DNA from 3 places in the Dorea sp. BIOML-A1 genome. Region 3 is predicted to be linked to each of the others. Evidence: predicted binding sites of a transcription regulator. Region 3 holds the regulator's gene; each other region holds the start of a gene.
The links. The regulator Rex, encoded in region 3, represses fermentation and respiration genes when NADH is low (regulators of the CRP and FNR family bind a similar motif). The targets are predictions, from matches to a motif close to ATTGTTAANTANTTAACAAT.

Region 1 (11,334 bases), on a different contig from region 3:
ACGTAATAGAAAGCTACGGAATCATTTACAACAAAGAACTGTTAAAGAAAGCAGGATACTCAGCTGATGATATCACTAACTTTGACAGCTTCAAGAAAGTTGTAGAAGACATCACAAAGAATAAGGACAAACTTGGATTCTCAGCATTTACATCCGCTGGTATGGACGGATCATCTGACTGGAGATTCAAAACTCATCTGGCAAACCTTCCAATCTACTATGAATACAAAGATGAAGGAATCGATAACACAGATGCTATCAAAGGAACATACCTTGATAACTACCGTCAGATCTGGGATCTCTACATCAACAACGCTACTTGCAAACCAACAGAACTTTCTACAAAGACAGCTGACGATGCAACAGCAGATTTCGTAACAGGTGATGCAGTATTCTACCAGAATGGTACATGGGAATATAACAACATCAAAGACGTTGGAGATGACAATCTTGGAATCCTTCCAATCTACATCGGTGTAGAAGGCGAAGAAGATCAGGGAATCTGTACAGGTACAGAGAACTACTGGTGTGTAAACTCCAAAGCATCTGAAGACGACATTCAGGCAACACTTGATTTCATGAACTGGTGTGTAACATCTGATGATGGTGTAAAGGCAATGTGCAAAGACATGGGATTCACAATTCCATTTAAGAAGAACCTGAAATCAGACAACGTACTTGTTAACGAAGCAAACAAATATACAGAAGACGGAAAGACTCCTGTATCTTGGAACTTCTCAACAATGCCATCAGAAGAGTGGAAGAACGGAGTGGGTTCTGCACTGACAAGTTACGCAGCAGATCCGACAGATGCAAACTGGGCAAAAGTTACAACAGCATTCGTTGACGGATGGGCAAAAGAAGCTGCAGCAGCAAAATAAAAATAAAAATGTAACAATCAAAATAGTTATATGAAGTGAGTAGTGGCGGGCGGTTGCAAGAAACACCCGCCGCTTTTATGAAAAAGTGCAGGGAAATGAAGCGGAGATTCTCTGCATGGAAGGAGGAATTTATTATGGAAAAATCCATCAAACGTTATATGCCGATTTTCGTGCTTCCAACGTTTTTTGCATTTATTCTTGGCTTTATCGTTCCTTTTATTATGGGAATCTGGCTTTCATTTTGTAAATTTACAACCGTAACAGACGCGAAATTCGTAGGATTTTCAAATTACATAGAAGCACTGAAAGATACGGCATTCCGTCATTCATTCTGGTATACCGTACTGTTCGCGATTGCCTCTCTTCTGATCATTAACATCATAGCATTTGCACTTGCAATGGCACTGACAAAAGAAATGCATGGAACAAATGTCTTCCGTACGGTCTTCTTCATGCCGAACCTGATCGGTGGTATCGTACTTGGATATATCTGGCAGCTGATCTTTAACGGAGTTCTTTCCAGATATGGTACCGCACTTGCTCTGAATGAGTGGTATGGCTTCTGGGGACTGATCATTCTGGTCAGCTGGCAGCAGATCGGTTATATGATGATCATCTATATTGCGGGTCTTCAGTCCATTCCTGGTGATGTCATTGAAGCAGCAGAGATTGACGGAGCAAATAAGATCCAGACATTATTCAAGGTAACAATCCCGATGATGATGCCATCGATCACGATCTGTATGTTTCTGTCAATTACAAACGGATTCAAGTTATTCGATCAGAACCTGTCCCTGACAGCCGGTGAACCGTCTAAGATGTCTGAGATGATGGCGTTAAACATCTTCAATACGTTCTACGGACGTACCGGATGGGAAGGAGTCGGACAGGCGAAGGCAGTCATCTTCTTTGCGATCGTAGTTGTGATCGGTATGATCCAGTTACGTGCAACACGTTCTAAGGAGGTACAGCAGTAATGAAGAAAAAAACAAGTAAATTAAGCTGGTTTGGAACAGGTGCATTTACGATCATCGGTATTGTATATATCATGCCGATCCTGATCGTGCTGATCAACTCATTTAAAAATAAAGTATTTATCAACAAAGAACCATTCAAACTCCCGACAAAGCAGACATGGGTAGGAATCGATAACTTCCTGTCCGCAATTGACAAATATGAACTGCTGAGTGCAGTCGGCTGGACTGTATTTATCACAGTTGGTTCCGTACTTGTGATCCTTGTATGTACTTCTATGTGTGCATGGTATATTACAAGAGTAAACAGTAAGTTTACAAAACTGTTATATTTATTCTGCGTATTTTCCATGGTTGTTCCGTTCCAGATGGTTATGTTTACCTTATCGCTGGTAGCTGACCGTACAGGGCTTCGTACACCTTGGGGAATCATCATCATTTACCTCGGATTTGGTGCAGGTCTTGCAGTGTTCATGTTCTGCGGATTTGTAAAATCCATTCCACTGGAAATTGAGGAAGCAGCAATGATCGACGGATGTACACCACTTCGAACCTTTTTCTCCGTTGTACTTCCGATCATGAAGCCGACATACATTTCCGTAGGAATCCTGGAGACGATGTGGATCTGGAACGACTTCCTGCTTCCATACCTGGTATTGGATCTGAATAAGTATAAGACAATCTCAATTGCGATCCAGTATATGAAGGGAAGTTATGGACGTGTAGATATGGGTGCTGTTATGGCAGCGCTGATCCTTGCGGTAATTCCGGTAGTTATCTTCTATCTGGCTTGTCAGAAGCATATTATCAAAGGTGTTGCAGCCGGAGCTGTAAAAGGTTAATAAGGACAAAAAAGAGATTTGGCATTTGGATATGTCAGATCTCTTTTGGAATATGTAAAAGTATATAAGAAAAGTTGACAGCGGTGGAGAATGAAGATATCACTTGACATTTTTCACTTATTTTTTAAAATATAGTGAGAGATGAAGAGGAGTAGTTTTTATTATGAATTCAAATTTTGAATATTACAAAATATTTTATTATGTAGCAAAATATGAAAATCTTACCAAGGCAGCAACGGTACTGAAGACCAGCCAGCCGGCAGTCACGCGTACCATACACAAACTGGAAAATGAACTTGGCTGCCGCTTATTTACGAGGAGTAAGACCGGAATGCAGCTAACTCCGGAAGGCCGGACATTTTATGGATATGTAGCGGCAGGATGTGCCCAGTTTTTCAAAGGAGAGAATGATCTGAGCAATCTGATCTCGCTGGAGAACGGAACAATCTATATCAGCGCTACGGAGACGGCACTTCACTGTTATCTTTTTCAGGCAATGGAAGAATTCAACAGCCTGTATCCGAATGTGAGGTTTAAGATTCTGAATAACAGTACGACAGAGTCGGTGAATGCAGTAAAAGAAGGAAAAGTAGACCTTGCATTTGTATCGGCTAACCTTCAGGTGGCAAAGCCGCTTCGGATGAAGATATTGAGAAAATACAGGGATATACTGATCGCCGGAATGCGATTTGAAGAATTGAAAGCGGGGAAAGAGGAGTTATCGCTTAAGGAACTGGTGTCGTATCCATGGATCAGTCTGACTGCAGAGACGATTACCAGACGTTTTCTAAATGAATATTTTGAAAAGAACAGTCTGACATTTACACCGGATATGGAGCTTGCGACGACGGATATGATACTTCCGGCAGTAAGACATAATCTGGGACTGGGATTCATCCCGGCGGAATTTGCGGATGCGGAACTTAAGTCCGGACAGGTATTTGAAATCAAGGTAAAAGAAAAACTGCCGGAACGTAATATCATATTGATTTACGATATGGAATATCCGCAGAGTATCGCAGCAAAGGAGTTCCAGAAATTCCTGAAAGAGAAGGGCAATTAATCTGCCAATCATGAGAAATGAGAAATATAATAAAAACCCGGAAGCTTACACAAATTCGGATGATCATAACGATCTGACAAAGATAAAAGGTATCGAATTGGAGTAAAATATGGTAAGCTTTCGGGCTTTTTATTAAAACAAACTAATTAGTAGGAATTTTTATTTATGCCACTCCCAGTTACGGATCTCTTCAAGATCCTGTCCGTATTCGGCAATGTACTGTTTGTGCTCAACCAGCTTGTCGTTCATCTTCTGGATCAGGAATGATCCCTTGTTGCCAAGCTGTGGCAAGTGCATGATAGCATCTTTTACCAGGTTGAAACGGTCGATCTGGTTCTGTACACGCATATCGAATGGTGTAGTGATCGTTCCTTCTTCCTGATATCCATGAACGGAAATATTGTGGTTGTTACGTTCGTATGTAAGTTCATGGATCAGTGTCGGATATCCGTGGAATGCGAAGATGATCGGTTTATCTTTTGTAAAGATTGCATCATATTCTGCATCACTTAATCCGTGTGGATGTTTGTGATCTGATTCCATCTTGAACAGGTCAACAACGTTAACAACACGAATCTTGAGTTCTGGCATTTCATCACGAAGAATTGTAACAGCAGCCATTGTTTCAAGAGTTGGTGTGTCACCGCAGCAAGCCATAACAACATCTGGTTCTTCACCACAGTCGTTACTTGCCCAATCCCAGATACCGATACCCTGTGTACAGTGCTTAACAGCCTGTTCCATAGATAACCACTGGCAGCTTGGGTGTTTTGAAGCTACGATAGCGTTGACATAGTTCTTGCTCTTGATACAGTGATCGAAGCAAGAGAGTAAGCAGTTAGCATCCGGTGGGAGATACATGCGGACAACATCTGCTTTTTTATTAGCGATGTGATCCAGGAATCCTGGGTCCTGATGTGTAAATCCGTTGTGATCCTGCTGCCATACATTTGATGTCAGGATGAAGTTAAGAGAAGCAATTGGCTGTCTCCATGAAAGCTGGTTACATACTTTTAACCATTTTGCATGCTGAGCTGCCATAGAGTCAACGATACGGATGAATGCTTCGTAACTTGCGAAGAATCCGTGACGTCCTGTTAACAGATAACCTTCCAACCATCCTTCACACATATGCTCACTTAACATACCATCCATGATACGTCCGTTTCTTGCAAGACAATCGTCTGTGTCAAGAAGTCCGGCATTCCAGTCACGGTTCTGTGTTTCAAATACTTTGTATAAACGGTTAGACATACTTTCGTCAGGTCCGAAGATACGGAAGTTCTTGTTCTCTTCGTTTAATTCGAAGATGTCACGGATATATCCGCCAAGTTCGATCATATCCTGAGCCTTTGTCTTACCTGGTTCAACTTCGATTCCATAAGAACGGAAATCAGGAAGTCTTAAGTCTTTTAATAATAATCCACCATTTGCATGTGGGTTAGCTCCGAGACGGGCATCTCCCTTAGGTGCAAGTTCCGCAAGTTCTGGGATCAGGTGTCCGTTTTCATCGAAGAGTTCTTCCGGATGATAGCTTTCCAGCCACTCTTTTAAGAGTTCCAGATGTTCTGGACTTTCCATTGTAAGTGGTACCTGATGTGCACGGAAAGATCCTTCAATCTGCTGTCCATCTACAACCTTTGGTCCAGTCCATCCCTTTGGTGTACGCAGAACGATCATTGGCCATACCGGACGCTCTGGATCGTTGTTCTCACGTGCATTTTTCTGGATTGCTTTGATCTCTTCGATAACAGTATCCATTGTTTCTGCCATCTTCTTGTGCATTGTCATCGGATCATCGCCTTCTACGAAGTAAGGTTTCCATCCACATCCTTTGAAGAAGTTCTCAACTTCCTCGTGGGAAATACGAGAGAAGATAGTAGGATTACTGATTTTATATCCATTTAAATGAAGAATTGGAAGTACAGCACCGTCTGTAACTGGGTTCAGGAACTTGTTAGACTGCCATGAAGTAGCTAACGGTCCGGTCTCAGCTTCACCGTCACCGACAACAACTGTTGCGATCAGATCCGGGTTGTCGAATACAGCACCGAATGCATGAGCGATAGAGTATCCAAGCTCTCCACCTTCGTTGATAGATCCTGGTGTCTCTGGTGCACAGTGACTCGGAACTCCACATGGGAATGAGAACTGCTTGAACATCTTCTTCATACCTTCTTCATCCTGGCTGATGTTCGGATATACTTCGCTGTAAGAACCTTCCAGATATGTATTGGCAATTAAGAAGTTTCCGCCATGTCCAGGACCTGATAATAAGATCATATCCAGATCATAACGTTTGATTTCACGGTTGCAGTGTACATAGATAAAGTTCTGTCCTGGGACAGTTCCCCAGTGACCAACGATTTTTTTCTTGATCTGATCCATTGTAAGTGGCTCTTTTAATAATGGATTGTCAAGAAGGTATAACTGACCGGCTGACAGATAGTTGGCAGCACGCCAGTAAGCATTCATCTTTTCAAGCATTTCCTGAGATAACGGCTGCTTCTCAAGACATGTTTTTGTGTCTTCCATATTCTTACCTCTTTCTTAAAAATAATTTTCGTGTTATTTTTTTAACCATCTGTAGAATAACACAATGAAAAGTATGCGTAAAATAGCAATTATGCATTGTAAATATAAGTTTTTGGTATGGATGGAGGAAAAGACTGGGGCTGGCAGATTGACCCGGTAGGAGTGCGTTATGCGCTGGTTACATTATATGAACATTATGAAGTACCATTATTTATAGTAGAAAATGGTTTAGGAGCAGTTGATATCTTGAAAAAAGATCATACTTGTGATGATGGTTACCGTATTGCATACCTGAAAGAATATTGCTATTTATAAGATTAAATACAACTTAGGTTGCTGTTTTGTAAAAATAATACAAGTGAGTACAAAATAAAAGTTGTATTGTACTATAAAGAAAGTACGAAAGAAATGAAGAAAAATGCACAAAAAATTCATTCTTTGTTCATAATTATTGAAACCAAGACTGTCAAAACGCACAAAAAGCGGTTTTGACAGATGAAAACACCATGAAAAGCGCTATGAGACAGTACAACTTTGTTGAAAAAAATGGTTGTATTTTATTGCAAAACGATACCAGTTAAGTATATAATCTAATCATCAAATAAATACAGAAAACGGAGGAAACATTATGAAGAGAGTTCTCAAAAAAGTAACAGCAGCTCTTTTGGCAGCAACAATGGTAGTTGGACTTGCTGCATGCGGAAACGGTGGAAGTTCTGATGACAAGAGCAGCAAGAGCAGTAAATCAGGAAAGGTTAAAATCGGAGTTTCTATCTGGTCTTCAACAGACGTTCTTGGATCACAGTGTAAGAAGATGCTGGATGCAGCAGCTAAAGCACTGGATGTAGAAGTACAGTATGTTGACCAGGGACATGTATCTGAGAAAGTTACAGCTTCTGTAGAGCAGTTAGCAGCAGCAGGATGCCAGGGAATCATCATCTGTAACTCATCTGATACAGAGATGACATCAGCAATCAAGACATGTAATGATAATAAAGTATATCTTGCACAGTTCTTCCGTGTAATCAGCAAAAAAGACAGTGCAGATATCTACAAAGCAGCAAAAGATTCCGCTTACTACATCGGAGCAGTTCATGAAGATGAACCTGAAAACGGTGCAGAACTTGTTAAGATTCTTCTTGACAAAGGTGATCGTAACATCGGTCTGATCGGCTGGGAGCAGGGAGATGCTACTTGGCTTGGAAGATGGGAAGGTTACAAAGCCGGAGTTGAAAAATGGAACAAAGAAAACCCAGACGACAAAGCAAAAATTTCTGAGCCACAGTACGCTGGTACAACTTCAGAAGGTGGATCAAAAGCTGCTGAAGCTTTAATGGCAGCAGATCCTAAGCTTGATGCATTGATCCCAGCTGGTGGTGGTGGAGATCCACTTCAGGGAGCAATCGCAGCAGTTGAACGAGCAGGAAAGACTCAGGACATCGATATCGTTTCTACAGACTTCCTTCCAGACCTTGGAGAAAGACTTCAGAACGGATCAATGGCCGGTGAATCCGGTGGACATTTCTGTGACCCACTGATCGCATTCATGATGGTTTACAATGCAGTAAAAGGTAACTACAAAGACTTCGCTGGTAAATTCGAAGATGTTCCATTCCCATACTTGTATGTATCATCAGCAGAAGACTATGCAGCATACGAGAAATATTTCGTAGATCAGCTTCCATACACAGACGATGAATTAGTAGCTATGTCTAAAGAAAGTATGAAAGAGCTGAAAGCTACTGCAGCAAGCGTATCTATCGCTGATGCAGAGAGCCGTGCCGCTAAATAAGACGGACACAAGATAACAGAAAATAATTTGGGGAGGGTGACGTCGCAAGAAAGGCGATGCCACCTTCTCTTTTAAAAAGATAATAAGAAGAGGTAGATAATATGGGCACTACTAAAAAACTCTCAGGAAAGACAATGGGGTATGTAATCCTGATCGGTCTTGTGATTGTTTCCTGGGTAATCTTTAAAATATTGACACCACATAACTTCGGCTCATTTTCCAATATGCTCAATTACTTTCAGGCCAGTCTGATTGCCACTGTAGGTGCGGTTGGTTTCTATTTCGTAATGGTAATGGGAATGTTCGATTTCTCTATTGGTGCAAACATCATGCTTTCCGCAATCGTTGGTTGCGTATTGGCAACAAAATTTAATTTAGGATATTTCGGACTGATCGTCGGAGGTATTCTTACAGGTACAATCGTTGGTTTATTAAACGGAATTTTCTATGTGAAATTAAGAATTCCATCTATGATCGTTACAACAGGTTTGGCACTTATCTATGAGTCGCTGGCAAACTACATGGCAGGTGGTGTAGAACAGACACTTCCGGCACACTTAAGAGCATTCGGACGTATGCCATGGGATATCATCCTTGCATTGGTAGCATGCGTTGTTGCTTACATATTCTTAAACTACACTAAAATCGGAACTTATACTTATGCGATCGGAAGTGACGAGTTCGTTGCTAAGAACATGGGTATTAATGTTAATAAATACAAGGTGCTTGCATTCATCTTAAGTGGTGCGTTCCTTGGAGTAATGGCAATTCTGACAATCAGTTATGGTTCTTCAATGGTAGCGGTTACCGGTATGGCATCTATGAGCCGAAACTTCGTACCGACAATGGGATGCTTCTTCGGTCTGGCATTTAAGAAATATGGTATGCCGCTGCAGGCTATTATCATCGGTGAATTCGTAATCAATATTATTTTCTTCGGTTTCATCGCACTTGGTGCTCCTACAGCGATCCAGGACGTTATTACAGGATTTGCACTGCTGATTATCGTTACTCTGACAACAAAGGTTACAAAAGGCGAGATTGTCAAGTAATAGAAGGAGGAAGACAGCAATGAGTGAAGTGAGATTACAGGTAAAACATGTTTCTAAAAACTTCGGTATCACGAAGGCGTTGAAAGATGTGTCATTTAATATCAATAAAGGTGAGGTTCACGCACTGATCGGTGAAAATGGATCCGGTAAATCAACAATGACAAATATGTTGACAGGAATCTATACACTGGAAAGTGGACAGTTCATTCTGGATGGAAAAGAAGTTCATCCGAAGAACCAGGTAGAAGCAAATGAAGAAGGTATTTCTATCATCGTACAGGAACTTGGAACTCTTTCCGGACTGACGGTAGCAGAGAATATCTTCCTTGGACATGAAGATCAGTTCGTTCATCTGGGGATCAAGAATACTGCAGCAATGAACAAAAAAGCAAATGAGCTTTTACAATCCTATGGATTTGATAAGATCAAAGCAGGAGATATGATTGATGATTATAATTTCGAAGACCGTAAACTGGTTGAGATCGTAAAAGCTACATATTTTAATCCTAAGATCGTCGTTGTCGATGAGACGACAACTGCTCTTTCGCAGGAAGGACGTGAAGAACTGTACAAACAGATGAATCGTGTCCGTGACAATGGAAATACGGTTATCTTTATTTCCCATGACCTTCCGGAAATTCTTGACAAATCCGATACAATCACAATCCTCCGGGATGGTGTATATATCGATACGGTTAAGAGTGCAGATGTGAACGAAGATGATCTGAAGAAGCTGATGGTTGGACGTGAAGTAACAGGTGATTACTATCGTTCAGACTATGGTGAAAAAGTATCAGATGAAGTTGTATTATCCGTAAAGAATGTTACAGTTCCAGGACTGATCGAAGATATCAGCTTTGATTTACACAAAGGAGAGATCCTTGGATTCGGTGGTCTGTCAGAATCAGGTATGCATGAGATCGGTAAAGCAATCTTCGGTGCATCTTATGACAGAGAAGGTGAAGTTGTTCTGGCTGACGGAACACACATCAACGATATTCCTACAGCAATTAAGCACAGCGTTGCTTATACATCCAAAGACCGTGACAATGAGTCGGTTGTGCTGAATCAGAGTATCGGTGACAACATCTGCTTACCATCATTAGATGAACTTGCTAATAAAGCACATATATTAAGCGATAAGAAACGTAGAGAGTTTGCCGATAAATATGCAAAACAGATGTCTGTAAAGATGAATGATGTAAACCAGTTCGTTTCAAATCTGTCCGGTGGTAACAAACAGAAAGTTGTTCTTGCAAGATGGATCGGAAAAGATTCTGATATCGTTGTTCTGGACAGTCCTACCCGAGGAATCGATATTAAGGTAAAACAGGACATCTATCAGTTGATGAACCAGATGAGAAAGAACGGTAAATCCATCATCATGATCTCAGAAGAGTTGATGGAACTGATTGGTATGAGTGATCGTATCATTATTATGAAAGATGGAAGTATCAGTGGAGAACTTGAACGTAATCAGAACCTGGATGAAAATGGTCTGATTTCGATGATGGTATAAGGAGGCAACTATGGGAAGTCAAGTAAGTGCAAAAACAAACGATAAGGAGCAGCAGCTTAAGAAAGCGTCTAAGATGGCGATGGTTCGTGCGCTCCTGCCAATCGTAGGATTGGTTGTTATTTTCCTGCTGTTCAATGTCCTGACAGATTTCCGTATGATGGGAAATATGTCACTGGCATTTTCGCAGGTATATGTTACAATGATTGCAGCTATGGGCGTGTTCTTCATTATGACAATGGGCGGCCTGGACTTTTCTCAGGGATCTATCCTTGGAATTGCTTCAATCGTTGTATGTATTCTTTCAAAACATGGAATTGCAATTGCAATTCTTGGTGGTATTGCATCAGGTGCGATCATCGGTGCGATCAACGGATTCTTCTATGTATACCGTAAGATCAAATCATTCATTGTTACAATTTGTACCATGTTCTTATTCCGTGGATTTATCAAATATATGACAACGAATGCACCTGTTTCCGGTTCTGCAACATTGATCAATTATGACAGTACAGGATTCAAAGTGGCTTGTACAGTAGTTGTTCTGGTTATTGGATTTATCGCATTCCGTTATACAAAATTCGGAACATATTTAAAAGCGATCGGAGCCGGTGAAAAAGCAGCAATGTTCTCAGGAATCCGCACAGACAGAATGAAATTCCTCATGTATGTACTGGCA
Region 2 (11,334 bases), on a different contig from region 3:
AATCTTTGTCTGTTTCAGTCCCAGCGAGTATCCACAGATGCAGCTGTGAATGGATGCAAATGGAAATGTGTAAGATAATAAGAACAAAAGACTGCTGCATCTGGAATCGCGGAGAAAAGTCAGCGCAATGGTATCTGCATTCTGCCGGATGAAAAGAGAGATCATACAGGAAATGAAAAAAGTAAAGATCAGACTCGCTTTTAACAATTCCCGTGCTTTCTGCATTCTGCCGGCCGCTGCTTCCCTGGCAACGCATCGGGACAGGGCGAGTTCCATTCCTGCACAGGATAGAGAGATACCAAGTGCATAGACAGGAAAGACAAGCTGATACAGCCCTACATTTTCTTCCCCGAAGGTATGACTTAGAAACATGCGGTAGAAAAATCCCATAAACCGGGTGGACAGACTCGTGACTGTGAGAACTGCGGTTCCGCGTATAAGTGCTTGCTTTCTGGACATGAAAGACTCCTTTTTTATGACAGGATTGTATCTTTATAAGTTATTCCGGAATAGTGCTTGACAGAACCAAAAAGCAGTGATATTCTACAGAAGTAAAAATCCTAGTAAAATACTGGGGATTAAAAGAGGTGATAAGATGAAACTTTCCACGAAAGGGAAATATGGACTGCGTGCCATGATAGATCTTGCCAGATACAGTGAGAAAGAACCGGTGTCAATCGGCAGTGTGGCCGCAAGACAGGGAATTTCAGAACGATATCTGGAACAGCTTGTAGCACTTCTGAAAAAGGCGGGGCTGGTGAAAAGCATTCGTGGAGCCTCTGGCGGTTATGTATTGGAGAAAAAACCATCGGAAATCTCTGTCGGAGATATCTTAAGGGCACTGGAGGGAAGTCTGGAGCCGGTTAAGTGTGCGGCCTTTGATACCACAACAGGAGAAGGGTGCATGGCGTCAGACGGATGCGTGACAAAGTACGTATGGCAGAAGATTAATGACAGTATCAATGACACAGTGAACCAGATCATGCTGGATGAACTGATCAGAGAGAGCAAAAGCATCAATCCGGATGGCGAATGTGAGAATCCAAAATGCAGTCAGTAAGAAAGAAATCTGATAAAAGAAATATTACAGAATATACAAAAAATGGAGGAGATAAAATGAGTAAATTATTATATCTTGACAATGCGGCAACAACAAAGACAGCACCGGAAGTTGTAGAAGCGATGCTTCCGTATTTTACAGAAAAATTCGGAAATCCATCCAGTGTTTACAGTTTTGCGGCTGCAAATAAAGAAGTAATCAACCAGCAGAGAGATGCAATTGCTGAAATGATCGGTGCAAAGACGAATGAGATATATTTCACAGGCGGCGGATCCGAATCTGATAACTGGGCATTGAAATGTACAGCGGAAGCTTATGCCAACAAAGGAAATCACATTATCACAACAAAGATTGAGCACCACGCAATTCTTCATACAGCTGAATATCTTGAAAAAAGAGGATTCGAGATCACATATCTGGATGTAGATGAAGATGGTAAAGTAAAATTGGATGATTTAAAAGCGGCAATCCGTCCGACAACCATCCTGATCTCTGTTATGTTTGCAAATAATGAGATTGGTACGATTCAGCCGATCAAAGAGATCGGAGAAATCGCTCATGAGCATGGAATCCTGTTCCATACAGATGCGGTACAGGCTTTCGGACAGCTTCCAATTAATGTAGATGAATGTCATATTGATATGTTAAGTGCCAGCGGACACAAGTTCAACGGACCGAAGGGAATCGGAATCATGTACATCCGTACAGGAGTAAAGATCCGTTCATTTATTCATGGCGGAGCACAGGAGAGAAAACGCCGTGCAGGTACAGAGAATGTTCCGGGAATCGTAGGAATCGGAACTGCAGCAAAACGTGCAGCAGCGAATATGGAAGAAAGAACAGCGAAAGAAAGAGAAGTCAGAGATTATCTGATCGACAGAGTCCTGAATGAAATCCCATACTGCCGTCTGAACGGACACAGAACAGACCGCCTTCCGAACAATGCCAACTTCAGTTTTCAGTTTGTAGAAGGAGAATCTCTTCTGATCAAACTTGATATGAAAGGAATCTGTGCATCCAGCGGATCTGCATGTACATCCGGATCACTGGATCCGTCCCATGTATTGCTTGCGATTGGTCTGCCACATGAAATTGCACATGGATCTCTGCGTCTGACATTGAACGAAGAGATTGAGAAAGAAGACATTGACTATGTTGTAGACAATCTGAAAGAAATTGTTGCACATTTAAGAGAAATGTCTCCTCTGTATGAAGACTTTATCAAAAAACAGAAATAACAGAGACAGGAATAAAAATTCAGATAAAAGATATAAAAGGAGTAATTGAGATATGTATTCAGAAAAAGTAATGGATCATTTTGAACATCCAAGAAATGTAGGAGAAATTGAAAATGCCAGTGGCGTTGGAACCGTAGGAAATGCAAAATGTGGAGATATCATGAGAATTTACCTTGATATCGACGACAATCAGATCATCCGTGACGTAAAATTTAAAACGTTCGGATGTGGCGCAGCTGTTGCAACCAGCAGTATGGCAACAGAGATGGTAAAAGGAAAGACAATCCAGGAAGCAATGGAAGTTACAAATAAAGCAGTTATGGAAGCGCTTGACGGACTTCCGCCGGTAAAAGTACACTGCTCACTGCTTGCGGAGGAAGCAATCCACGCAGCTTTATGGGACTACGCAGAGAAGCATGATATTAAGATTGAAGGACTCGAGAAACCGAAGTCTGATATTCACGAAGGTGAAGAGGCAGAAGAGGAAGAATACTAAGCCGGAGAACTTTATATGGAAAAGAAAAAAGTTGTAGTCGGGATGTCCGGAGGGGTTGACTCCTCCGTGGCAGCCTGGCTTTTAAAAAATCAGGGATATGATGTAATAGGAGTTACGATGCAGATCTGGCAGGATGAAGAAGAAGCCGCGATGGAAGAACATGGCGGCTGTTGTGGACTCAGTGCAGTGGATGATGCCAGAAGAGTGGCAGCAGCGCTGGATATTCCGTATTATGTCATGAATTTTAAAAAAGAATTTAAAGAAAATGTCATTGATTATTTTATCGATGATTATCTGCATGGCAGAACGCCGAACCCGTGTATCGCCTGTAACCGATATGTGAAATGGGAATCATTATTAAAGCGAAGCCTTGATATTGGTGCGGAGTATATAGCAACGGGACATTATGCTAGGGTAGAGAAGCTGTCGAATGGAAGATATGCAATCCGTAATTCTGCGACTGCGGCAAAAGATCAGACATATGCACTTTATAACCTTACACAGGATCAGCTTTCGAAGACACTGATGCCGGTTGGAGAATATACAAAAGATCAGATCCGTGCAATGGCAGATGAAATAGGCCTTCTTGTTGCACATAAGCCGGACAGTCAGGATATCTGCTTTGTGTCAGATGGAGATTATGCGTCTTATATCGAAGAAAATTCAGATGCAAAGATTACGCCGGGCAATTTCGTGCTTTCGGATGGAACGGTTGTCGGAAAACATAAAGGAATCATTCATTATACGGTGGGACAGAGAAAAGGTCTGGGACTGTCTCTCGGACATCCGGTGTTCGTATTGGAGATCCGCCCGGAAACCAATGAAGTTGTAGTGGGATCAAATGAGGAATCTATGTCCCGTTATGTGCGCGCAGATCAGGTGAATTTCATGACAGTAGAAGATCTGACAGAGCCGAAAAGAGTGTGGGCGAAGATTCGTTATAATCACAGAGGTGCATGGTGTACCGTTGAAAAGACGGGAGAAGATGAGATCCTCTGTACATTTGAAGAGCCGCAGAGAGCGATCACACCGGGACAGGCTGTTGTATTATATGACGGAGAATACGTACTTGGCGGCGGAACGATCATTGCGGATAAGTAGGAAACATAAAGAATATTGATAAAATACAAAATAAAGAGGAATAAGTTATGATACAGGCGGATATGCATATGCACACATGGTTTTCAACGGATTCCGAAGCCTGTCCATGCGATATGGCGGATGAGGCAGTCAGAAAAGGGTTGAAAACCATTTGCTTTACGGATCATTTTGACAAGGATGATCTGGAATGGGGAGAAGAAGGTATCTTTGATGTGGATGCTTATTTTGTGGAAATGCAGAAACTTCAGGAAGAATATGCAGGAAAACTGAATATCAGGATTGGAATAGAACTGGGACTTAGGACATATCTGAAAGATTATTATGAAGAACTGACGAAGAAATATCCGTTTGATTTCGTGATTGGATCGGTTCACAATGTTCCGTATAAGAAAGATGTGGAAGGGAACATATTATATACTGATCCTGCGGCAGGAAAGCTTTTTACAGACCGTACTGACAAAGAGGCGTACCGTCTGATGATGGAGACAACGCTGGAAAATGTGAGAACTTCGGACTGCTTTCAGACACTTGGTCATTTGGATTATGTTGTAAGATATGGAAAATCAAGGGAAAAAGAATATTCGTATACAGATTATGCGGATATTATAGACGAGATTTTGAAACTATTGATTGAGAAGGAAAAGGGTCTGGAAGTGAATTCGGCCGGATTGAAGTATGGCCTTCCGTTCGCACATCCACATCCGGATGTATTGAAGCGTTATCGTGAGCTTGGCGGTGAGATCATTACGATTGGAGCCGATGCACATAAACCGGAGCATATTGCGTATGATTTTGCAAAGGCAGAAGAAATTTTAAAGTCCTGCGGCTTTAAATATTATACAGAATTTTTTGAACAAAAGCCTGTTTTTAAGCAACTTATATAAAAATAGGAAAACCTCTTGAAATTTTGTATCAGATAAAGTACAATTATTAGCAGTTGAGAGGTCTTGATAGAGCTTCTAAAGGGCTTGAGAAAGATTTCACAATGTAGACTGCATAAGTAGTTAATAAACAAACTTTAGGAGGAATTAATCATGGCAGTAAAAGTAGCGATTAATGGATTTGGACGTATTGGACGTCTTGCATTCAGACAGATGTTCGGAGCAGAAGGATATGAAGTTGTAGCAATCAACGACTTAACATCTCCTAAGATGCTTGCACACCTGTTAAAATATGATTCTTCACAGGGAAAATACGCTTTAGCTGATACTGTAAAAGCAACAGATGATTCTATCATCGTTGATGGAAAAGAAATCAAAATCTATGCTAAAGCTAACGCTGAAGAACTTCCTTGGGGAGAGATCGGTGTAGACGTAGTTCTGGAGTGTACAGGATTCTATACATCTAAAGAAAAAGCATCTGCTCATATCAAAGCAGGAGCAAGAAAAGTTGTTATTTCCGCACCAGCTGGAAACGACCTGCCAACTATCGTATATAACGTAAACCACGAAACACTGAAACCAGAAGATACAGTAATTTCTGCAGCTTCTTGTACAACAAACTGCCTGGCTCCAATGGCAAAAGCTCTTAACGATCTTGCACCAATCGAGTCTGGTATCATGTGCACAATTCACGCTTACACAGGAGATCAGATGACTCTTGACGGACCACAGAGAAAAGGTGACCTCAGAAGATCTCGTGCAGCTGCAGTTAACATCGTACCTAACAGCACAGGTGCTGCAAAAGCAATCGGACTTGTTATCCCAGAACTGAACGGAAAGTTAATCGGATCTGCTCAGCGTGTACCAACACCTACAGGATCTACAACAATCCTTACAGCAGTTGTAAAAGGACATGTAACAGTTGATGAAATCAACGCAGCTATGAAAGCAGCTTCTACAGAGTCCTTCGGATACAACACAGATGAAATCGTATCTAGCGATATCGTTGGAATGAGATATGGTTCATTATTCGATGCTACTCAGACAATGGTACTTCCACTGGAAAACGGAACTACAGAAGTTCAGGTTGTTTCTTGGTATGACAATGAGAACTCATACACTAGCCAGATGGTAAGAACAATCAAATACTTCTCTGAATTAGCATAATTTAGAGCATGAATTAAGACTCACAAAGGGTCCGGTCTTATTGGGCCGGACCCTTTTTGCAGTTATAAAATATATAACCAGGAGGCAGTACTATGCTTAATAAAAAATCTGTAGATGACATTAACGTAAAAGGGAAAAAAGTACTTGTAAGATGTGACTTCAACGTTCCACTTATCGATGGAAAGATTACAGACGAGAATCGTCTTGTTGCAGCACTTCCTACAATCAAAAAATTAATCGCTGATGGCGGAAAGGTTATCCTTTGCTCTCATCTTGGAAAGCCGAAGGGACAGCCGGTTCCAGAATTATCTCTTGCTCCTGTAGCAGTTCGCCTTTCAGAACTCCTTGGACAGGAAGTAAAATTTGCAGCTGATCCGGAAGTTGTTGGACCAAATGCGAAAGCAGCAGTAGCTGAGATGAAAGATGGAGATGTTATCCTCCTTGAAAACACACGTTACAGAGCAGAAGAGACAAAGAATGAAGATGCATTCAGTAAAGATCTCGCTTCTCTTTGCGACGTATTTGTTAACGATGCATTCGGAACAGCACACCGTGCACACTGCTCTAACGTAGGAGTTACAAAATACGTAGATACAGCAGTTGTTGGATACCTTATGCAGAAAGAAATTGATTTCCTTGGAAATGCAGTCAACAATCCGGAAAGACCATTCGTAGCAATCCTTGGCGGAGCAAAAGTTTCAAGCAAGATTTCTGTAATTGAGAACCTTCTTGAAAAAGTAGATACTCTGATCATCGGTGGAGGAATGGCATATACATTCGCAAAAGCACAGGGCGGAACAGTCGGAAAATCCCTTCTGGAAGAAGATTACTGCCAGTATGCACTTGACATGATCGAAAAAGCAAAAGCCAAAGGTGTAAAACTTCTTCTTCCTGTAGATAACGTTATCGGAGATGATTTCTCTAATGATGCAAATACTCAGGTAGTAAAAGCTGGAGAGATCCCGGAAGGATGGGAGGGACTCGACATCGGACCAGAGACAGCTAAGATCTTCAGCGATGCAGTAAAAGATGCTAAGACAGTTGTATGGAACGGACCAATGGGATGTTTCGAGATGCCTAAATTTGCAAAAGGAACAGAAACAGTTGCAAAAGCACTTGCAGACACAGACGCTGTAACAATCATCGGCGGAGGAGATTCTGCAGCAGCAGTTAACCAGCTGGGATATGGAGATAAGATGACACACATTTCAACAGGTGGTGGAGCTTCTCTTGAATTCCTTGAAGGAAAAGAACTCCCGGGTGTAGCAGCAGCTAATGATAAATAGAATAAGGAGATTTGGAAAGATGGCAAGAAAGAAAATCGTAGCCGGAAACTGGAAAATGAACAAAACTCCAAGTGAAGCAGTAGCTTTAGTTGAAGAATTAAAACCATTAGTAGCGAATGAAGATGTAGACGTAGTATTCTGCGTACCTGCAATCGACATTATCCCTGTAGCAGAGGCTGTAAAGGGAACCAATATCCAGGTTGGTGCTGAGAATATGTATTTTGAAGAAAGCGGAGCATATACAGGAGAAATCTCTCCGGCTATGCTTACAGATGCAGGAGTAAAATACGTTGTTCTTGGACACTCTGAAAGAAGAGAATACTTTGCAGAGACAAACGAGACAGTAAATAAGAAAATGCTGAAAGCTTTCGAGCATGGTATTACACCAATCATGTGCTGTGGAGAGACTCTGGAGCAGAGAGAACAGGGTGTAACAATGGACTTCATCCGTCAGCAGGTGAAAGTTGGATTCCAGAATGTAACAGCTGATCAGGCTAAGACAGCAGTGATCGCTTACGAGCCAATCTGGGCTATCGGAACAGGTAAGACAGCTACTACAGAGCAGGCTGAAGAAGTTTGCGCTGGTATTCGTGCATGCATCGCTGAAGTATATGATGAAGCTACAGCAGAAGCTATCCGTATCCAGTACGGCGGATCTGTAAACGCTGGAAATGCAGCAGAGTTATTCGCTCAGGCTGATATCGACGGCGGACTTGTAGGTGGAGCATCTCTGAAAGCTGATTTCGGAAAGATCGTAAACTACAAATAAGATTTAGAAAATCAGCCGCAGGAGGCTTTCGTTTGACTGCTTCCTGCGGTTTTATGCTGTAAAAGTGATATTTAAGACGAAAGGTGATATTAAAAATGAGTAAGAAACCAACAGTACTTATGATCTTAGACGGTTATGGACTGAATGAAAAGACAGAAGGTAATGCAATTGCTATGGCAAAAACACCTGTTATGGATAAACTGATGTCAGAATATCCATGTGTAAAAGGAAATGCCAGCGGACTTGCAGTAGGACTTCCGGACGGACAGATGGGTAACTCAGAAGTTGGTCATATGAACATGGGTGCCGGACGTATCATTTATCAGGAACTGACAAAGATCACAAAGGCAATTGAAGATGGTGTATTCTTTGAGAATAAAGCACTTCTGGCTGCATGTGAGAATGCCAAGAAGAATGATTCTGCACTGCACCTGATGGGGCTGGTATCTGACGGTGGTGTTCACAGCCACATCGGACATATTTTCGGCCTTCTGGAACTGGCTAAGAGACAGGGACTTGAGAAAGTATACGTACACTGCTTCCTTGACGGTCGTGATACACCACCGGCTTCAGGAAAAGAGTATGTAGAGCAGTTAGAAGCTAAGATGAAAGAAATCGGCGTAGGAGAGGTTGCGAGCGTTTCCGGACGTTATTATGCAATGGATCGTGATAACCGCTGGGATCGTGTAGAAAAGGCTTACAAGGCACTTTCAGCAGGCGAAGGCGAGACAGCCGCTTCTGCAACAGAAGGAATCCAGGCTTCTTATGACGCAGATGTAACGGATGAGTTCGTAGTACCATTTGTAGTAACAAAGGACGGCGCACCGGTTGCAACGATCAAAGAAAATGATTCCGTAGTATTCTTCAACTTCCGCCCGGACAGAGCAAGAGAGCTCACAAGAACATTTTGTGACGACAGCTTTGACGGATTTGACAGAGGAGACAGAATCAAGACAACATTTGTATGCTTTACAGAATACGATGCTACAATCGAAAATAAACAGGTCGCATTTGTGAAAGAAGAAATCACTAATACATTTGGTGAGTTCCTTGCAAAGAACGGCAAGAAACAGGCACGTATCGCTGAGACAGAGAAGTATGCTCACGTAACATTCTTCTTCAATGGCGGTGTAGAGGAACCGAATGAAGGGGAAGACAGAATCCTTGTAAAATCTCCAAAGGTTGCTACTTATGATTTGAAGCCAGAGATGAGTGCATATGAAGTATGTGATAAGCTCGTTGCAGCAATCAAGTCTGATAAGTATGATGTTATCGTAATTAACTTTGCCAACCCTGACATGGTAGGTCATACTGGTGTGATCGAAGCTGCTGTAAAAGCGATTGAAGCAGTTGACGAGTGTGTAGGAAAGGCTTACGAAGCATTAAAAGAAGCTGACGGACAGATGTTCATCTGTGCGGATCACGGTAATGCAGAGTACATGATCGATGAAGAGACAAAAGAGCCATTTACAGCACATACAACCAATCCTGTACCATTCATCCTTGTAAATGCAGATCCTGCATACAAGTTGAAAGAAGGCGGATGCCTGGCTGATATTGCTCCTACACTGATCGAACTGATGGGTATGGAACAGCCGGCTGAGATGACTGGAACATCACTGCTTGTGAAATAATATAAACATATTCAACGTATGTTATATGCTATAATGAACAGATTGTGGAAAATGTAAAAGTGCATTTTCTACAATCTGTTCTGTATTTATCAGTATAATTATAAAAGGAACATCATGAGGAGAACGACATGAAGATTGTTATTGTAGAAGATGATCCGGGTATCCGAAAGGAATTAAAACAGCTCCTGGAAAATGCTTTTTATGAAGCAGAGATAATCGAAGAATTTAAAGATACGGCAGAGCAGATATGCAACATGATACCGGCACCGGATCTGGTACTCCTGGATTGGAATCTTCCGGGGGAAAGCGGCTTTGACATCTGTACGAAGCTGAAAGAACATTCAGATATTCCAATCATATTTCTGACCAGCCGGACAGATTCCATGGATGAACTGACCGGAATCTTGAAAGGGGCAGATGATTATATCACAAAACCGTTCAATCCACCGATTCTGCTGGCAAGAATAGGAGTAGTACTAAAAAGAACTACTGATAAAAATGCAGAGAAATCAAGGGGTAATGCCTTGAACATGGAATATAAAGGTGTAATCCTAAATGTTGTGGGAGGCTGCATAGAGCATGAAGGAAAAAAGACAGATCTTACGAAAAATGAGTTGAAGATCCTGCACCTTCTATATCAGAAAAAGGGTGAGATTGTTCCGAGACTGGATATGATCGAATACCTGTGGGACAATGAAGTCTTCATAGATGACAATACATTAAGTGTGAATGTTACAAGACTCAGAGGAAAACTGGCTGACATCGGAGTGACGGATTTCATTGAGACAAAACGGGGAATGGGGTACCGCATATGAGATTTTCGGAATATATAAAAGATAAGATTCTGATATGTCTGCTGCACCTCCTGTGTATGATATTACTGATGGGGTTCTTCTATATTACAGGGTATAACAGAAACGCAGCTGCACTGATTCTCATTTTCTGGTGGATCATCCTTGGAATATGGATTGTGACAGGATATTATCGCAGGAAGAAATATTTTGACAGGGCAGAACATATTCTGGAAAATGTAGATCAGAGATATCTGCTTGGAGAATTGCTGCCAGCTTCACCATATCTGGAAGATCGGATCTACCGGGAGTTGATCAGACGATCGAATAAATCTGTGATCGAACGGATCCGTATGCTTGAAGATGAACAGAATGATTATCGGGATTATATCGAAAGCTGGGTGCATGAGATCAAAGCACCGATTACCAGTATCCAGCTTGCGTGTGAGAATCATAAAGACGAAGTGACCCGACAGATCGGTCTTGAGAATCAACGGATTGAAAATGACGTAGATATGGTTCTGTATTATGCCAGAATGGAAAAGGTATACAAAGACTATATGATTGAAGAGACAGACCTTGGGAAGGCGGCTTCTGAAATTTTGATAAAAAATAAGTATTATCTAATTAGTAACGGGGTGCGCGGGGAAGTGGAGTGCCCTGATCTTGCGTATACCGATAAAAAGTGGATCCTTTTTATACTGAACCAGCTTATGCTGAACAGTGTGAAATATAAAAGTGAGAATCCAAAGGTCCATCCGTATATTCATATTTACACGGAAAAGTACGGTCATGGTGTCCGGCTGATCGTAGAAGATAACGGAACCGGAATACGGGAAGAAGAGATGTCCAGAATTTTTGAAAAAGGTTTTACCGGTTCCAATGGAAGAAATGGTAAGAAATCTACGGGG
Region 3 (11,334 bases):
AAACTGGATACACAGATCAACGAGATAATGGACAATCAGGAGTCTATTAATATAGAACTGGATACGTCAGAAAGTCTGGAAAATGATCTGAATATCAACATTGAGAAAGAACAAAAAGAGCTGGAAGAGATCCACGCAAAGGAAAGCTTTAAGACCAGAAAATCAGAACAGATTCATCTGGAATATGCAGGATTAGAGCAGAAGTATACATTTATTACGGAAAATATTATCCGTATCCGTGAAGAGATGGATAAATTCCGGGCAGAATTGGAAGAACTGACAAAGAATAAGGGTGGAAATTCTCAGGAAATTGCCGAAAAAGAGAAGAAGATCCAGGAATTGAAAACAACAATTGATAATTCCGGGGATCTGTTTGATGAAATCAAACTTCAGATTGAACGTTCAAAAAGAGAACGTGAGGAATTGAATAAACGGCACAAATCATTTTTCGAAAAACGTGAAGAGATCTCAAAACATATGACAGATCTTGATAAAGAGGTTTATCGTCTGGAAAGTCAGAGGGAAGGGTACGAAGAAGCTTCTGAAAAGCAGATTAATTATATGTGGGAGGAATATGAACTCACACTGAATCACGCAAAAGAACTTAGGAATCCGAACCTGACCGATCTTGCAGATATGAAGAGACGGATCCAGGAGTTAAAAGGTGAGATCCGTGCACTGGGTAATGTCAATGTTAATGCGATAGAAGAATATAAAAGTGTATCCGAGCGTTATGAATTCCTGAAAGGCCAGCATGATGATCTGGTAGAAGCAGCCGAAACACTGGAACAGATTATCGAGGAACTTGATAATGCCATGCGTAAGCAGTTCAAAGAGCAGTTCGCCAGAATTGCAGCCGAGTTCGATCAGGTATTCAAGGAAATGTTCGGAGGCGGAAAAGGAACGCTGGAACTTATGGAAGATGAGGATATTCTGGAGGCGGGTATCCGGATCATTGCCCAGCCGCCTGGAAAGAAGCTGCAGAATATGATGCAGTTGTCCGGTGGAGAAAAAGCATTGACAGCGATAGCACTTCTTTTTGCGATCCAGAATCTGAAGCCGTCACCGTTCTGTCTGCTGGATGAGATCGAAGCGGCACTGGATGATAATAACGTAGACCGTTTTGCACAATATTTGCACAAGTTAACAAAGTATACGCAGTTCATAGTAATCACACATCGACGTGGAACAATGACGGCGGCAGACAGACTGTATGGTATCACTATGCAGGAAAAAGGTGTATCTACACTGGTATCTGTCAGCCTGCTTGAAAATGAACTGGATAAATAGGAGGAAGATATGGGATTTTTTGAAAAACTGGTTGCCGGTCTTGGTAAGACCAGAGACAATATTGTATCAGGAATGGACAGCATCTTTCACGGATTCTCCCGTATCGATGATGACTTTTACGAGGAGCTGGAAGAGGTTCTGATCATGGGAGATCTTGGTGTACAGGCAACATATGATATTCTGGATGATCTGAAGGCAAAAGTAAAAGAAAAACACATCAAAGAACCAATGGAATGCCGGGAACTTCTGATCGAAAGTATCAAAGAACAGATGGACATCGGAGAAACAGCATATGAATTTGAAAACCGCACATCCGTAGTGATGGTAATCGGTGTCAATGGTGTAGGAAAGACTACAACGATCGGAAAGCTTGCAGGAAAGCTTCGTGCAGAGAATAAGAAAGTTGTAATTGCAGCGGCCGATACATTCCGTGCGGCGGCCGGAGAACAGTTAAAAGAATGGGCGAACCGTTCGCAGGCAGAGCTGATCGGCGGACAGGAGGGATCTGATCCGGCATCGGTTGTGTTTGATGCTGTTGCGGCAGCAAAGGCGCGGCATGCAGATGTGCTGATGATCGATACAGCCGGACGTCTGCACAATAAAAAGAATCTGATGGAAGAACTCAGAAAGATGAATAAGATCATTGACCGGGAATTCCCTGAGGCATACAGAGAGACATTGGTTGTTCTGGATGCAACAACAGGACAGAATGCCCTGCAGCAGGCGAAGGAATTCAACGATGTGGCAGAGATTACAGGGATCGTTTTGACAAAGATGGATGGAACCGCAAAAGGAGGAATCGCAGTTGCCATCCATGCAGAGCTGGGCGTTCCGGTAAAATATATCGGTGTGGGAGAGACTATTGACGATTTGCAGAAATTTGATGCAGATGATTTCGTGAATGCGTTATTCGAAAGACCGAAAGATGATGAGGCTTCAGAAGAGGTTTCAGAAAACGAATAAGAGGAAGAGAGGAAGTACGAGATGTTAACATTAGAAAAATTCAAACAGGCGAGTGCAATCGTAAAAGAAGTAACCCTGCCAACTAAGCTGGTATACAGTGAATACTTAAGCAAACAGACAGGTGCTGATGTCTATCTGAAACCAGAGAATATGCAGTATACAGGTGCTTATAAAGTACGTGGTGCATATTACAAGATCAGTACAATGAGCGAAGAAGACAGAAAGAAAGGTCTTGTAACTGCGTCTGCAGGTAACCATGCACAGGGCGTGGCATATGCAGCAAAGAAATTCGGCTGCAAGGCAACGGTAGTTATGCCGACAGTTACACCATTGATCAAAGTAAATCGTACAAAGAGCTATGGAGCAGAAGTCGTATTACACGGAGATGTCTATGATGATGCCTGTGCATATGCAATGAAACTTGCAGAAGAAGAAGGATACACATTCGTACATCCTTTCGATGATCTGGATGTTGCAACGGGACAGGGAAGTATTGCAATGGAAATCTTTGAAGAACTTCCGGACGTAGATTATATTCTCGCACCAATCGGTGGCGGCGGTCTGATCACAGGAGTTTCGACACTTACCAAGATGCTGAATCCGAATGTCAAAGTAATCGGTGTAGAACCGGCTGCCGCTGCAAGCATGACAGAGGCATTGAAAGAAAGACATCCGGTAACACTTGCAAGTGCCAATACGATCGCTGATGGTACAGCTGTAAAACGTGTCGGAGAAAAGATCTTCCCATATGCAGAAAAGAATATAGATGAAGTTATTACAGTTGCAGATGATGATCTGATCGGTGCATTCCTCGATGTAGTAGAGAATCACAAGATGATCGTAGAAAATTCAGGCCTTCTGACAGTAGCGGCGCTCAGACAGCTTGATCTGAAAGGAAAGAAAGTCGTATCCATCTTAAGTGGTGGTAATATGGATGTGATTACAATGTCCTCGATCGTACAGCACGGACTGATCCAGAGAGACAGAATCTTCTCTGTATCTGTACTTCTTCCGGACAAGCCGGGTGAACTGGTACGCGTTGCAGCTACAATCGCCAAAGCAAATGGTAATGTAATCAAACTGGAGCATAACCAGTTCGTAAGTACCAACCGAAACGCAGCAGTAGAACTTCGAATCACTCTGGAAGCATTCGGAACCGAACACAAACACCAGATTATGAAAGCCTTAGAAGACGAGGGCTTAAGTCCAAGAGAAGTTAACGCAAAACTTTATTAATAATATATAAAAAATGATTATGGAATCCCCATAATCATTTTTTTTGAATAAATATCCATAATAGAACTTGACAACACATGTATTATTGTATACAATTATACATGTTGAATTTAGTACTTTACTACGAAAAAATATTTTAGAAAGCAGGCGATGGAAAATGGAAAACAGGAAAGTATACCTGGATGATCATACAAATTTATTGCAACTGGAAGAGCACATGTACCCGTTGGTGGATGTGAAGACACCGAATGTATTTCGTAATCTGTTCCATTATGACGAGATTCCGAAAATCGCATTCAATGACCGAATTGTTCCGCATTGTATGCCGGATGAGATCTGGATCACAGATACAACATTCAGAGATGGCCAACAATCACGTGCCCCGTACAGTACTGAGCAGATCGTAACATTATATGATTATTTTCATCGTCTGGGTGGTCCGAAGGGAAAGATCAGACAGTGTGAATTCTTCCTCTATAGTAAAAAGGACAGAGACGCAGTCTACAAATGCATGGAAAAGGATTATAAATTCCCGGAGATAACAAGCTGGATCCGTGCGAGCAAGAAAGATTTCGAACTGGTGAAAGAGATCGGAATGAAAGAGACTGGTATTCTGGTAAGCTGTTCGGACTATCATATATTCTATAAACTAAAGATGACAAGACGTGAGGCAATGGAACATTATCTGTCTATCGTAAGAGAATGTCTTGAGACAGGAATCAGCCCGAGATGTCATCTGGAAGATATCACACGTTCCGACATCTATGGATTCGTCATTCCATTCTGTCTGGAACTTATGAAATTGATGGATGAGTATAAGATTCCGGTCAAGATCCGTGTCTGTGATACCATGGGATACGGGGTCAACTATCCGGGAGCTGTAATACCAAGATCTATTCCGGGAATCATCTATGGACTCAGAGTACATGCCGGTGTTCCAAGCGAACTGATCGAATTTCACGGACATAATGATTTCTATAAGGCAGTCAGCAATTCATCGACAGCATGGCTTTATGGTGCGTGCGGTGTGAACTGTTCACTTTTTGGAATCGGAGAGCGTACCGGTAATACACCACTGGAAGCGATGGTGTTCGAATATGCACAGCTTCGTGGCACACTGGATGGGATGGATACAACAGTTATCACAGAGCTTGCAGATTATTATGAGAAAGAGATCGGATATCATATTCCTTCAAGAACACCTTTTGTTGGTAAGAACTTTAATGTAACAAGGGCTGGAATCCATGCAGATGGTTTATTGAAGAATGAAGAGATCTACAACGTATTTGATACCGGAAAATTCCTGAACCGTCCTCCGCTTGTTGCAATATCTAACACATCCGGACTTGCAGGTATTGCACACTGGATCAATACATATTTTAAGCTGCCGGAGGACAAGAAAGTAGATAAGAACTCAGAACTTGTAAGTTCTGTAAAAGAATGGGTAGATAAGCAGTATGAAGAAGGACGAGTAACCGTTCTTACAGACGATGAGTTGATCAGAGTTATCGACGAAAACTGTAAGAGAATTGGTGTGGAATTGATATAGCAGAGGTGTTTTTAATGGAAGAATATCAGGACAGATCCTTACGAGGAAGAGTGTTCCGGCATCTGCGGGAAGATATTCTGAATGGGGTATATAAAAATCATGAAGAATTAAGGGAAGTAACAATCGGTGAAGAACTGGGGGTAAGCAGAACACCGGTAAGAGAAGCCTTAAGACAATTGGAGTTAGAAGGACTGGTTACGATCATTCCGAATAAAGGTGCGTATGTGACAGCCATTACCAGAAAAGATGTGAAAGATATCTATAAGATACGTTCGCAACTGGAAGGGCTGTGTGCCAACTGGGCAACGAAATATATTACGGATGCGCAGATTGAAGAACTGGAAGAAGTGATTCTTCTGTCAGAATTTCATTTGCATAAGAAGGGATCCGGACAGATTGAACAGATGTCAGAAATGGATGGTAAGTTTCATAAGATATTGTATGAGGCATCCAACAGCAGGATCCTGGAACATGTATTAACAGATTTTCACAAGTATGTACAGCTTGCCAGGACGATGTCTATTGAAGCACCGGAGCGTGCCGAGAAATCAATAGAAGAACACAGAGAAATCCTGGAAGCAATCAAGGCAAAAGATGCGGCAAAAGCAGAACAGCTTGCAAATGAACATATATTACACGTGATGGAAAATCTGCATCTGGAAGAATAATAAAAGATGCCGCGAACAGATAGAAAGGAGACAAATACCATGGCAAAAATTAAAATGACAACACCGATCGTAGAGATGGACGGAGACGAGATGACAAGAATTCTCTGGAAGATGATCAAAGAAGATCTTCTGGAGCCATATATTGAACTGAACACAGAATATTATGATCTGGGTCTGGAACATAGAAATGAGACAGATGATCAGGTAACAATCGATGCTGCTAATGCAACCAAGAAATATAAAGTTGCAGTAAAATGTGCAACAATCACACCGAATGCGGCACGTATGAAAGAGTATGATTTGAAAGAAATGTGGAAGAGTCCGAACGGAACGATCCGTGCAATACTTGACGGAACTGTATTTCGTGCACCGATTGTTGTAAAAGGCATTGAGCCATGTGTAAAAAACTGGAAAAAACCAATCACTATTGCAAGACATGCATATGGAGATGTATATAAAAATACAGAGATGAAGATTCCTGGACCTGGAAAAGTAGAACTGGTATACACGGCAGAAGACGGCACAGAGACCAGGGAACTGGTACACAACTATGCAGGACCGGGTGTTGCACAGGGAATGCATAACTTATGCGGATCTATTGAAAGCTTTGCGAGAAGCTGCTTTAATTATGCATTGGATACAAAGCAGGATCTGTGGTTCGCAACAAAAGATACGATCTCTAAGAAGTATGACCATACATTCAAAGATATTTTCCAGGAAATCTTTGACAAAGATTATGCCGAGAAGTTCAAAGAAGCCGGAATTACATATTTCTATACTTTGATCGATGATGCGGTTGCAAGAGTTATGAAATCAGAAGGCGGATATATCTGGGCATGTAAGAACTATGACGGAGATGTAATGAGTGATATGGTTTCTTCCGCATTTGGTTCTCTTGCAATGATGACATCTGTTCTGGTATCACCGGATGGAAATTATGAATATGAGGCAGCTCATGGAACTGTACAACGTCATTATTACAAGCATCTGAAAGGGGAAGAGACTTCTACAAACTCTGTAGCTACAATTTTTGCATGGACAGGTGCTCTTAGAAAACGTGGTGAGATGGATGGAAATGCCGAATTGGCAGCATTCGCAGATAAGCTTGAAAAAGCAACCATTGATACCATTGAAGAAGGTAAGATGACGAAAGATTTGGCATTGATCACGACACTGGAAAATCCAACCGTATTGAACAGCGAAGGATTTATTAAGGCAATTGCTGAAAAATTAAAATAGATAATATATATCTACAGGACCTGCCACCGGCAGCTCCTTACGAATGCATGGCAATATAAAAGCCCGCCCCAGAAGCTTCTGGAGCGGGTTAAAAAGTTATAAATCAGGCGTTTAAGCGTCTTCCGCTAATTCCTCCCATTTCATGTATAATTCTTCTAATTCTTCCGCTATTGCGGCTTTTTCTTTTGCAAGTTCCTGGCATTTTACAGAGTTGGTGAAGATATCTTCCTGAATCATCAGGGCATCGATCTCACTATCACGGTCTTCCAGTTCGCCGATACGTTCTTCAGTCTTTTTTAGTTCATTCTGACGTTTGCGAAGTCTTGCCTGGGCTTCCTTTTGCTCCTGCCAGCTGAGTTTTGACTCGGATACATTCTTGTCTGTACTGTTATCTGAAACGGATGAAGGTGTAGAGGCTTCTCCGGCATATGCAGTAGTGAGTTCTTCTTTTTTCTCCAGATAATAGTCATAATTTCCGATATAATTTACAAATGTATGATTGACAAGATCCAGAATCCGTGATGCAGTCTGATTGATGAAATAACGGTCATGAGAGACATAAAGTACAGTGCCGGTATAATCATTCAAAGCATTCTCAAGGATTTCTTTGGATGCGATGTCCAAGTGGTTGGTCGGCTCGTCGAGGATCAGGAAATTTGCTTCAGAGAGCATCAGTTTCGCAAGAGATACACGTCCGCGTTCCCCACCGCTCAAAGAACTGATCTGTTTGAAGACATCATCACCGGTAAAAAGAAATGCTGCAAGCACATTCCGGATTTCCGTATTCGTAAGAGTCGGATAATCATCGGAAATCTCGTCAAAAATTGTTTTCTCCATATGAAGGACATGATGTTCCTGATCGTAGTAGCCAATCTTAACATTGGAGCCAAGTGTATAAGTACCGGAATCAGCAGATACCACTCGGTTTAAGATCTTAAGAAGCGTAGTCTTTCCTGTTCCGTTATCACCGATTACTGCGACATGTTCACCACGTTTGATCTCGAGATTAACGTCTGTAAAAAGTTCCTGTCCGGGGAAAGATTTGCTTAAATGTTCAATAGTCAGAACATCATTGCCGCTTACACAGGATGGTTCCAGTTTCAGATGTATATCTGTATTAACTTCTATCGGTTTTTCGATGGTCTGCATCTTTTCCAACATCTTTTCGCGGCTTTCGGCACGTTTGATGGATTTTTCGCGGTTGAAAGAACGAAGCTTTTCGATAACCGCTTCCTGATGCTTGATTTCCTGCTGCTGGTTAAGATATTCCTTCAGGCGTATGTCGCGAAGCTGCTGCTTCTTTGCTGCATAGTCGCTGTAATTTCCCATATAAGTACGAAGTTCTCCAAGCTCGATTTCAAGAACTTTAGTGACAACTTTGTTCAAAAAATAACGGTCATGAGACACGATCAGCACAGCTCCCTGATAGTTTAGAAGATAGGATTCAAGCCATGCAATTGAATTCAGATCCAGATGGTTGGTTGGCTCATCAAGAAGCAAAATGTCTGGTTTCGTTAACAGAAGCTTGCCGAGAGATACACGGGTTTTCTGTCCTCCGGAGAGAGTGTCGACGGGTTTGGTGAAATCATTTTCCGTAAATCCAAGTCCCTTTAACACACCGGTGATCTCACTTTCGCAAGAATAGCCGTTCTCACGTTCGAAAGCGGCCGTAAGGCGGTTGTAAGTTTCCAGACGGTCGTTCAGGGCGTCGCCGGAGAGATGCTTAAGTTCCATCTCGATCTCGCGGATACGGCGCTCCATAGCGATTATATCGGCCTTTGCGGTGCGGACTTCTTCATAGATCGTATTACCGCTTTGCATCTCTTGATGCTGGGCAAGATAGCCAAGTGTCTTACCTTTTGTCAGGATGACGTTGCCGTCATCCGGGGCTGATTCGCCTACAATCATTTTGAGCAGAGTGGACTTACCGGCACCGTTCGGTCCGACAAGAGCTGCTTTTTCGTGATCTTCTATATGGAAGGATCCATCTCTGACGATGAGGTGTTCACCGAAAGATTTCTGGATCCCGTGACATGCTAATATCATATATTTCCTCCTGAGTTATGGATAATTGATACGTTGGTATTCTCAAAATGCATTTACACATGCTACTTTATTATAACGGAAATTGCATAAAATTCAACAATAGTTTGACAATAATCTTTCAATTTTATATAATTATTTTAGACTATGATTGGAAGGGTGAAAACATTGGAAGAAAGAGAGATTTCTCGTGCGGTCATAAGAAGATTGCCGAGGTATTACAGATATTTGGGCGAACTGTTGGAAAATGGTGTAGAGCGGATTTCTTCGAACGATCTGAGTAAGCGGATGAAAGTAACAGCATCCCAGATCCGTCAGGATCTTAATAATTTCGGAGGATTCGGACAACAGGGATACGGTTATAATGTTAAGTATTTATACACAGAGATTGGAAAGATATTAGGATTGGAAGAAGACCACAATATTATTATCATTGGTGCAGGTAATCTTGGGCAGGCACTGGCTAATTATGCAGCCTTCGAGAACCGTGGATTCATTCTGAAAGGAATCTTTGATGTGAATCCAAGACTTCAGGGAGTATCCATCCGTGGAGTTCCGATCCGTATGATGGATGATCTTAAAACGTTCGTTCAGAATAATGAGATTGATATTGCAGTTCTGACGATTCCGAAAGAGAAAGCAATTGAAGTTGCGAATATGCTGGTTGAGAACGGAGTACGTGCGATCTGGAACTTTGCACATACAGATTTGAACCTTCCGGATAATGTTGTTGTTGAGAATGTGCATCTGTCAGAAAGTCTGATGCAGTTGTCATACAATATCAGTCGTTACAAAGAGGACCATAAATAAACTATAATACAAGAAAGCGTGTAGGAGTAGTCTGGAATACGGACATATTTTTACACGTTCTTTTGTTGCAGAGATATATCTGATGGGAGATGAATGAATATATGAAACTTCTGGTTAATGCTGCGCAGATGAAGGCTGCCGATCAGTACACGATTCAGGAACTGGGCATTGCATCACTGGAATTAATGGAGCGTGCAGCAAATGCCTGTGTACAGACGATGCAAAGTGAGAATCTGGATCTTTCTTCTGTCTGTGTGGTATGTGGATCAGGGAATAATGGTGGAGATGGATTTGCCATCGCCAGGATCTTGAAGAATATGGGGTGTTCTGTGGATACTTATCTGGTCGGCAATCCAGAGCATTGTACACCGGAGACACGGGAACAGATAAGACGTCTTAAAGAATGTGGTGGTAAGATCACGGAAGATATCCCGCAGGATAACAGCTACAGCATAGTGATAGACGCCGTGTTCGGAGTCGGACTGAGCCGTAAGATTGAAGGTACATATCGTCAGGTGATTGAACGTATGAATCAGATGCAGGGTACAAAATTTGCAGTAGATATCCCATCAGGACTTTCAGCCTCTACGGGATGTGTGCTTGGTTGTGCATTCCACGCAGATGATACAGTGACATTCGAGGTGAAAAAGATCGGCCTTGAGCTGGCGCAGGGCAGAGCATATGCAGGAAGAGTGACAGTAGCAGAGATTGGCATTTCGCATGAGCCGTTATTACAGGATGCAGATGTGATCCATTCTTTTGGAAGAGAAGAATATCGTAGAATGCTTCCGGAAAGACCGGAAGATTCTAATAAGGGAAGTTATGGAAGGCTTCTTGTGATCGCTGGAAGTAAGGGTATGGCAGGTGCAGCATATTTGAATGCTCATGCGGCTTATATGACAGGAGCCGGGCTTGTCAGAATCTATACACCAAAGGACAACCGCGAGATATTGCAGACACTTCTGCCGGAAGCAATCATAACGGCTTATGATGAATTTAATAAAGAAGAAGTACTAAAGCTTCTTAAGTGGGCAGACGGTGTGTGTATTGGTTCCGGCATTGGAAGAAGTACAACATCGGAGAAGTTATTGCGGACGGTTATAGAGTACGTGGATGTTCCATGCCTGATCGATGCAGACGGGTTAAATCTTCTGTCAGATAACAAAGATCTTCTTGATCGGCTGGCAGACCGGAAGTTCATATTTACGCCGCATATGAAAGAGATGTCTAGACTTACAGGCATCCCTGTGGAAGATCTTAGAGAAGACCGGATACAGATCCTGAAGAAATTCGCTGACGGATATCAGGTAACCTGTGTATTAAAAGATTCCAGAACACTGATCGCAGATAAGGCAAATGAAATCTGCCTGAATCTTACCGGGAACAGTGCGATGGCAAAAGCCGGTTCGGGAGATGTGCTGGCCGGTGTGATCGCAGGCTTTATGGTGCAGGAAAAAGATACGAAAAAAGCAGCCAGATTAGGTACATATGTACATGGTTTGGCCGGTGACCTTGCAAAATTTGAAAAAGGCGTAT

Region 1: GT508_RS08160 (phosphoketolase family protein) is a predicted target of Rex. The motif match lies at 6,325-6,344, and genes of this name have one in related genera.
Region 2: gap (type I glyceraldehyde-3-phosphate dehydrogenase) is a predicted target of Rex. The motif match lies at 4,863-4,882, and genes of this name have one in related genera.

What each region holds. Positions count from the first base shown of each region.
Region 1 covers NZ_WWSA01000017.1:9,084-20,417, reverse strand. Annotated here, with positions in the region: gene GT508_RS08180 (ABC transporter substrate-binding protein) at 1-881, shown strand, start outside; gene GT508_RS08175 (carbohydrate ABC transporter permease) at 1,016-1,858, shown strand; gene GT508_RS08170 (carbohydrate ABC transporter permease) at 1,858-2,697, shown strand; gene GT508_RS08165 (LysR family transcriptional regulator) at 2,861-3,760, shown strand; gene GT508_RS08160 (phosphoketolase family protein) at 3,920-6,295, opposite strand; partial or broken gene GT508_RS08155 (family 1 glycosylhydrolase) at 6,428-6,598, shown strand; gene GT508_RS08150 (sugar ABC transporter substrate-binding protein) at 6,924-8,087, shown strand; gene GT508_RS08145 (ABC transporter permease) at 8,189-9,139, shown strand; gene GT508_RS08140 (sugar ABC transporter ATP-binding protein) at 9,159-10,658, shown strand; gene GT508_RS08135 (ABC transporter permease) at 10,669-11,334, shown strand, end outside.
Region 2 covers NZ_WWSA01000004.1:11,779-23,112, forward strand. Annotated here, with positions in the region: gene GT508_RS02220 (polysaccharide biosynthesis protein) at 1-459, opposite strand, end outside; gene GT508_RS02225 (RrF2 family transcriptional regulator) at 596-1,060, shown strand; gene nifS (cysteine desulfurase NifS) at 1,117-2,298, shown strand; gene nifU (Fe-S cluster assembly scaffold protein NifU) at 2,351-2,794, shown strand; gene mnmA (tRNA 2-thiouridine(34) synthase MnmA) at 2,810-3,895, shown strand; gene GT508_RS02245 (histidinol-phosphatase HisJ family protein) at 3,943-4,779, shown strand; gene gap (type I glyceraldehyde-3-phosphate dehydrogenase) at 4,930-5,943, shown strand; gene GT508_RS02255 (phosphoglycerate kinase) at 6,036-7,229, shown strand; gene tpiA (triose-phosphate isomerase) at 7,249-7,998, shown strand; gene gpmI (2,3-bisphosphoglycerate-independent phosphoglycerate mutase) at 8,094-9,632, shown strand; gene GT508_RS02270 (response regulator transcription factor) at 9,761-10,447, shown strand; gene GT508_RS02275 (sensor histidine kinase) at 10,444-11,334, shown strand, end outside.
Region 3 covers NZ_WWSA01000005.1:5,867-17,200, forward strand. Annotated here, with positions in the region: gene smc (chromosome segregation protein SMC) at 1-1,290, shown strand, start outside; gene ftsY (signal recognition particle-docking protein FtsY) at 1,300-2,253, shown strand; gene ilvA (threonine ammonia-lyase) at 2,275-3,489, shown strand; gene GT508_RS03385 (2-isopropylmalate synthase) at 3,647-5,038, shown strand; gene GT508_RS03390 (GntR family transcriptional regulator) at 5,053-5,706, shown strand; gene GT508_RS03395 (NADP-dependent isocitrate dehydrogenase) at 5,746-6,945, shown strand; gene abc-f (ribosomal protection-like ABC-F family protein) at 7,057-8,991, opposite strand; gene GT508_RS03405 (redox-sensing transcriptional repressor Rex) at 9,157-9,798, shown strand; gene GT508_RS03410 (NAD(P)H-hydrate dehydratase) at 9,900-11,334, shown strand, end outside.